DNA from 3 places in the Caballeronia sp. LZ065 genome. Region 3 is predicted to be linked to each of the others. Evidence: predicted binding sites of a transcription regulator. Region 3 holds the regulator's gene; each other region holds the start of a gene.
What was found. The regulator HrcA, encoded in region 3, represses chaperone genes, less so after heat shock. The targets are predictions, from matches to a motif close to TTAGCACTCNNNNNNNNNGAGTGCTAA.
Positions count from the first base shown of each region.

Region 1: QCE63_RS12235 (co-chaperone GroES) is a predicted target of HrcA. The motif match lies at 864-890, and genes of this name have one in related genera.
Region 2: rpoH (RNA polymerase sigma factor RpoH) is a predicted target of HrcA. The motif match lies at 1,011-1,037, and genes of this name have one in related genera.

Region 1 covers NZ_JARUXV010000001.1:2,658,580-2,660,845, forward strand. The annotation lists gene groL (chaperonin GroEL) at 1-398, opposite strand, end outside; gene QCE63_RS12235 (co-chaperone GroES) at 494-784, opposite strand; gene QCE63_RS12240 (DUF4148 domain-containing protein) at 1,248-1,586, shown strand; gene QCE63_RS12245 (DUF2242 domain-containing protein) at 1,790-2,266, shown strand, end outside.
Region 2 covers NZ_JARUXV010000001.1:559,660-561,925, forward strand. The annotation lists gene rpoH (RNA polymerase sigma factor RpoH) at 1-932, opposite strand, end outside; gene QCE63_RS02665 (acyloxyacyl hydrolase) at 1,309-1,875, shown strand; gene QCE63_RS02670 (nuclear transport factor 2 family protein) at 1,920-2,266, shown strand, end outside.
Region 3 covers NZ_JARUXV010000001.1:727,057-729,322, reverse strand. The annotation lists gene hemH (ferrochelatase) at 1-255, opposite strand, end outside; gene hrcA (heat-inducible transcriptional repressor HrcA) at 388-1,404, opposite strand; gene QCE63_RS03415 (NAD kinase) at 1,654-2,266, shown strand, end outside.

The DNA.
Region 1 (2,266 bases), 1.9 Mb from region 3:
TTGCGCAGTTCTTCGATGGCGGCAGCAACGGCCTTGTCGATACCACGCTTCAGGTCCATCGGGTTCATGCCCGATGCAACGTACTTCATGCCTTCACGGACGATGGATTGCGCCAGGACCGTTGCGGTCGTGGTGCCGTCGCCGGCGTTGTCGCTGGTCTTGGAAGCCACTTCCTTGACCATTTGCGCGCCCATGTTCTGGAGCTTGTCCTTCAGCTCGATTTCCTTCGCGACCGAGACACCGTCCTTGGTGACCGTCGGGCCGCCGAACGAACGCTCGAGCACGACATTGCGACCCTTCGGGCCCAGCGTGACCTTGACCGCGTTGGCCAGGATGTTCACACCTTCGACCATCTTGGCGCGTGCGGAATCGCCAAAAATAACTTCTTTAGCTGCCATATCCAGACTCCTTGATTCGATTCAGATTTCCGGCTTCGCCACGCGCGCCCGGAGGGCTGCGGCCAGGAGCGAAACCGGATGTGCGGGAAGGATGCTTACTTGACCAGGACGGCCATGATGTCTTCTTCGCGCATGACGAGCAGTTCCTGCCCGTCGACCTTGACGGTCTGGCCAGCGTACTTGCCGAACAGGATGCGGTCGCCGACCTTCACGTCGAGGGCGATTTGCGCGCCCTTGTCATCGCGCTTGCCCGGGCCGATGGCCAGGACTTCGCCTTGATCCGGCTTTTCTGCCGCGGCTTCCGGGATCACGATGCCCGATGCGGTCTTGGTTTCCTGATCCAGACGCTTGACGATGACGCGATCGTGCAAAGGACGAAGGTTCATACACACTCCTCTCTTGATTGAGACTGAAAACGCTGGAAAACCCGTCCTGCGAGGAAGATCTCGTGGGACGGCAAACTTGTTAGCACTCGCGTGCGGTGAGTGCCAATTATATGGACCGGATTTGACAATTTCAAGGATGGGGACAAGCGGGGAATCCCGTAGCAGCGAAATTTCCTTGAAACAGCCGACCAACTGGCCAGCGCCGCATGGATTCGTCTTGACCGAAGCAGCCGCAAAAAGGTTCACGCACCCTCGCGTTCCTCCTGCTACTCCACGGCACTATCTATGAGCCAGCCGACACCGATTGAAGCGATTAATGTCGATTGGAGAATTCTGATTTATCCGAATCAGGGTTTTTACCTAGAACGCTGAGAACTAGACTGCCTTCAACGACGAAGCAACAGCAAGCAACAGCAGCTACTTACTGCCGCATCGTTTCCCTAATCAAGATTCGGAGGTCGTCATGTTGAAGTCCATCGTTCCCGCCCTTGCCATCGCCGCCGTGCTGGCCGCTCCCGGTTTTGCCCAGGCCCGCGAAGACGGTCCCGTCACCCGTGCCCAGGTGCGTGCCGAACTGGTCCAGCTCGAGCACGCCGGCTATAACCCGGTCGGCGATCAAACCACCTATCCGGCCGACATCCAGGCTGCCGAAGCCCGGGTCGGCGCCAGCCAGGCCAGCGCCAGCGCTTACGGCGGCGCGGCCGAAGGCGCTTCTGCGGCGGGCCATGCGCATCGGCTGAACTTTTTGGATCGCATCGTGCGTCCGGAAGCCGCCAATCCGGTCGATTTCAATCGTCCGTAATCCTTCTGGCGAAGGCAGCAGCAGCCCACCCGGCCGCGCGCCGGGTTTTGCGCTTTCATCCACGATGAAGCCCGCGCACGCCGATTCATCACGCTGTCAGTCACGGACCGGACGATGGTTGCAGACCGCGTTTTTTCTTCGTCCAGTCCGACGGCACTACAATTTGTCTCTGCCGTTGACTCACACTCCGGATCCGCCGCTTTATGTCCATGCCGTCGTTGCGCTCCAGTCTCGTTCTCCTTGGTTTGATTGCCCTCACTGCTTGCGGGGGCCGCTCGGCCACCACGCCCAGTTATCAGCAGGAACTGTTCAACACCGGCGCGAGCCCATTCGCGCGCGACTATGACGCCACCGTCAACGAAACCTGCGAAGCCGCGCGCCGCGCGCTGCTGTCGCAAGGCTTCCTGACGACCATGGGTCAGCCCGACACCGTCGACGCCACCAAGAATTTCCAGCCGAGCGCCGAAACCCACGTCGTGGTGTCGTTCCACGTTGTCTGCACGCCGGGGGAAAACGCGACGAACCAGAGCATCGCGTATGTGAACGCCGTCCAGGACGGCTATGCGCTCAAGAAAAGCGATACGTCGGCGAGCGTGGGACTGAGCGTGCTCGGTTCGCTGTCGCTGCCGATCCGCTCGAACAGCGACGCGATGGTCAAGATCTCGAGCGAGACCGTGCCC
Region 2 (2,266 bases), 170 kb from region 3:
TACGCATAGTCGTGCAGCGCGGAACGCATCTTCTTCATGGCGCTGGCCTCGATCTGGCGAATGCGCTCAGCCGAAACGCCGAACTCATCGGCCAGTTCATGCAGCGTCTTGCCGCCCGACCCGTCGTCCTGCACGTCGAGCCAGCGCGCCTCGATGATGCGGCGGCTGCGCTCGTCGAGCGACTCCAGCGCGTCGGCCAGGCCGTCGCTTTGCAGCTTGTCGAACTGGCGCGCGGCGATGACGTTGGTCGGCTCGTTGTGCGAGTCAGCCAGATAGGCGATGGGCGCGAAGGCTTCCTCGCCGTCGTCCACCTGGCCTTCGAGCGCGATGTCGCCGCCCGACAGACGCGTCTCCATCTCCGCGACTTCCTCGCGCTTCACGTTCAGTTCGCTTGCCAGGCCTTCGATTTCGTCCGGGGTGAATGCCGCATGGCTGGTCTTGTGGCTGCGAAGATTGAAGAACAGCTTGCGCTGTGCCTTGGTCGTCGCGACCTTGACCATGCGCCAGTTGCGCAGGATGTACTCGTGAATCTCGGCCTTGATCCAGTGCATGGCATACGACACCAGGCGCACGTTTTGCTCTGGGTCGAAACGCTTCACGGCTTTCATCAGACCGATGTTGCCTTCCTGGATCAGGTCCGCGTGCGGCAAGCCGTAGCCAAGATAGTTGCGGGCGATCGACACGACCAGCCGCAGGTGCGAAAGCACCAGCTGACGCGCAGCGTTCAGGTTGCCCTGTTCGCGGAATTCGGTGGCGTACTGACGTTCCTCTGCTTGCGACAGCATCGGAATACGGTTCACGGCTTGTATGTAGGAATCGATGTTGCCGATCTGGCCGGTCAGCATCGACGACTGTGCGTACGTCAGCGCGCCTGCCGATGCCTTGGCAGGTGCCGAGCTCAGTACATTCGGAAGGGTCATCGCATTGGACACGCTCATAAGCTCCTTATCAACATTCGCTGTCTGCCCGGGCCGTTCGTTGATGCCGGCCGCGGCAAGTCAAGCACGATATTAGCACTCTGGTTCAACGAGTGCTAAGTGTTAGAGGGGCGGGGGATGTGTGAGTTCCCACAAATGCTATCGAATTTGCGGGTTTAATAGGACAGACCGTTGCGCCGTAGATGGTCAGACTTACCGATGGGGGCGGTGATGTCGAATCTATTTCCAGTTTGAAGCTGTAAGACGAAAGAAAATTCAACGAAACGTGTAAGGCTTCAGCAAATCCTGCAATTGTTTTAAAACGTCTCTAGAATCCGCCAGACGACAACGTCTCGTGAATCCGCCTGTCATCGGAGCATATGGGGTGCCCATGCATAAAAAAAAGAGTTCCTGGCTGAGTCCGCTGTGCCGTCTGGTTGTCTGCGCCGCGTTCGGCCTGGCCTCGGCTGCCGCGCATGCTGACCGGTTCGGCGTGCAGTTTGCCGGCGGCGTTGCGGATCGCGACATCAAGAAAGCCGACCTCGGCCTGGTCTGGGATCCCGGCCTCACCTGGTGGGAAATCGGCGGCTTCCACTTCACGGTCGTCGGCGAGGGTCACGTGTCCTACTGGCACACCACCGAAGACAATGCCGTGCACCCGAACATCTGGGAGTTCGGCCTCACGCCGGTGCTGCGCTTCGTGAAGAGCTCGGGCTACTTCCGGCCGTTCATCGAGGCGGGCGTGGGGGTGCGGCTCCTGTCGCACACGCGCATCACGCAGGACTTCACCGTGTCCACCGCGTTCCAGTTCGCGGATATGGTCGGCGTCGGCATGATCTTCGGCGAGAAGCAGAACTATCAGGCCGGCTTCCGCTTCCAGCATCTCTCGAACGCCAGTATCAAAGAGCCGAATCCTGGTATAAATTTCAGCCAGCTCTATCTGCAATACAACTTCTGACGAGGCGCCGGTGCAACCGTTCCTCGACACAAGGGGACCGACAGATGCCGGCAAAAACCATTGAGGCCATCCGCGGCCTCGAGCGCGACCGCTTCCGGGCCATGGTCGAAGGCGATGGCCCGGCGCTCGACGCGCTGCTGGCTGAGAACGTCAGTTATGTCCACACCAACGGCAAGCGGGAAACGAAGCGCCAGTTCATCGACGCGATTACCGCGGGCCGGCGCCGGTATCGCCAGATCGAGATCCAGTCGCAGGATGTCTTCGCCGCCGGCCGTGATACTTGCCTGGTGTCTGGGCGGGCGCTGATTGAAATGGAATCGAAGAACGGCGCGCTGCTGTTTCCCATCGCCTATACCGCGGTTCACGTCCAGAGCGAAGGGCAGTGGCAACT
Region 3 (2,266 bases):
CGAGCCTTCCGGCATCCACACCTGCGCATACTTGCGGGCCGAGGCGCGCCCGCGCAGCGGCAGGATCAGCACGCGCAGGATGATTTGCCAGACCAGCGATGGAATCTCCACCACGCGCGGGTCCGAGAGGAACTGCGCCAGATACTTGCGCACGGCCCGCGGCGTGGGCGCGTCCGGCGTGCCGAGATTGATCAGCAGCACCGCGACGCGATGTGAAGCGCTGGGCTGCGAGGGCAACTCGAGGTCGAAACGCATAGTGGAGGCGGGCCGGAAGCGGTGTCTAAAAGGTGAGGACCATTATAGCGGCGGGTTTTCGGCCACGACATTGGCCGAATGGCCGAGTGGCGCCGCCCGTCGACACCCGTCAAGATGAGTGCAACGAGGACGTCACTGGTGACTGAGCGACATCGAGAGGAGCCGCGCGGTGATATCCACGATCGGGATCACGCGGTTGTACGCCATGCGCGTCGGGCCAATCACGCCGAGCGTGCCCACGATTTTCCCGTTCACTTCATACGGCGCGGTGACCACGCTCATTTCTTCGATCGGCACGAGAGTCGACTCGCCGCCAATGAAGATCTGCACGCCCTGCGCGTGGCTGGACACATCAAGCAGTTGCAGCAGCGAGGTCTTCTGGTCGAACAGGTCGAAGAGCTTGCGCATGCGCGCCATGTCGGAGGAGAGGTCGGCCACTTCGAGCAGGTTGCGCTCGCCGGAAATGAGCACGGTGTCCATCGGGTCCGTCTCGGCGGTGCTCGCCACCACGGCCGCCTGCATCAGCGTGGCCATGTCACCGCGCAGCTGGTCGATTTCCTCGCGCAGGCGGCGGCGCACCTCGTCAAAGGACAGGCCCGCGAAATGCGCGTTGATGTAGTTGGAGGCTTCGGTGAGCTGGGACGGCGAGTAATCGCGCTGCGTCGCCATCATGCGATTCTGCACGTCGCCCTCAGGCGTCACGATGATGAGCAGAATGCGTTTGTCCGACAGCCGCATGAACTCGATCTGCTTGAACATGTGGCTGCGGCGCGGCGTCAGTACGACGCCCGCGAACGAAGACAGGCTGGACAGCACGCTCGCCGCGGCCGCGACGATCTTCTGCGGTTCCTCGCCCTGCAACCGGGTCTTCACCGCGGTTGTCATCGCTTCGTCTTGCGGCGCTTCCACAGTCAGCATCGTGTCGACGAACAGGCGGTAACCGCGCGGTGTGGGAATGCGTCCCGCAGAGGTATGCGGACTCGCCACGAGGCCCAGGTCCTCGAGGTCGGACATCACATTGCGAATTGTGGCGGGGCTCAACTCCAGGCCGGAGTGCCGTGATAACGTGCGCGAACCGACCGGCTGACCTTCGGCGATGTAGCGCTCGATCAGCGTCTTGAGGAGGGTTTGTGCACGTGGGTCTAGCATGGCCGGATTTTAGCTCAACGACGCGGGTGGCGGCGCGCCGCGGCTCATGGGTAGAGTTGGGGGTGGTGTTGGCGTTCCACGATTGTCACGTTGCATCGCGTTGCATCGCATTCTTCGCCCGCTCCATTCTAGCGAGAAACAATGGGCGTGCCCGCGTCAGCTTCGCCCAGGCTCGTGGGAGCGCTTGCGAGCGCTCACGGCGCGGGCCCCACGGTTCTTTTCGCTCACTGACTATGGTGTAATGCCGGCATGGAAATCGGTCAATTCAAGACGGTCGCCCTCGTCGGGCGCCCCAATACGCCGGGCATCGAGCCGCCGCTGAGAGCGCTTGCCGACGTCCTCGCGCAGCAAGGCTTCGAAGTCGTGTTCGAGGCGGGCACCGCGAAGGAGGTCGGCGTGACCGAATTCCCGGCGCTCTCCATCGCCGAGATGGGCGCCCGCGCGGACGTCGCCATCGTGCTCGGCGGCGACGGCACGATGCTCGGCATCGGCCGGCAGCTCGCGCCGTACCGGACGCCGCTCATCGGCGTGAATCACGGGCGCCTCGGCTTCATCACGGACATCCCGCTCAAGGAAATGGGCGAGATCATTCCGCAAATGCTCGCCGGGCAGTTCGAGCGCGAGGAACGCACGCTGCTCGAAGCGCGCATCGTGCGAAACGACAAGCCCATCTATCACGCGCTCGCCTTCAATGACGTGGTGGTGAACCGCAGCGGCTTCTCCGGCATGGCCGAGTTGCGCGTCTCGGTGGACGGGCACTTCATGTACAACCAGCGTTCGGACGGCCTGATCGTCGCCACGCCTACCGGCTCGACCGCCTACGCGCTGTCGTCGGCGGGACCGATCCTGCATCCGCAGCTGC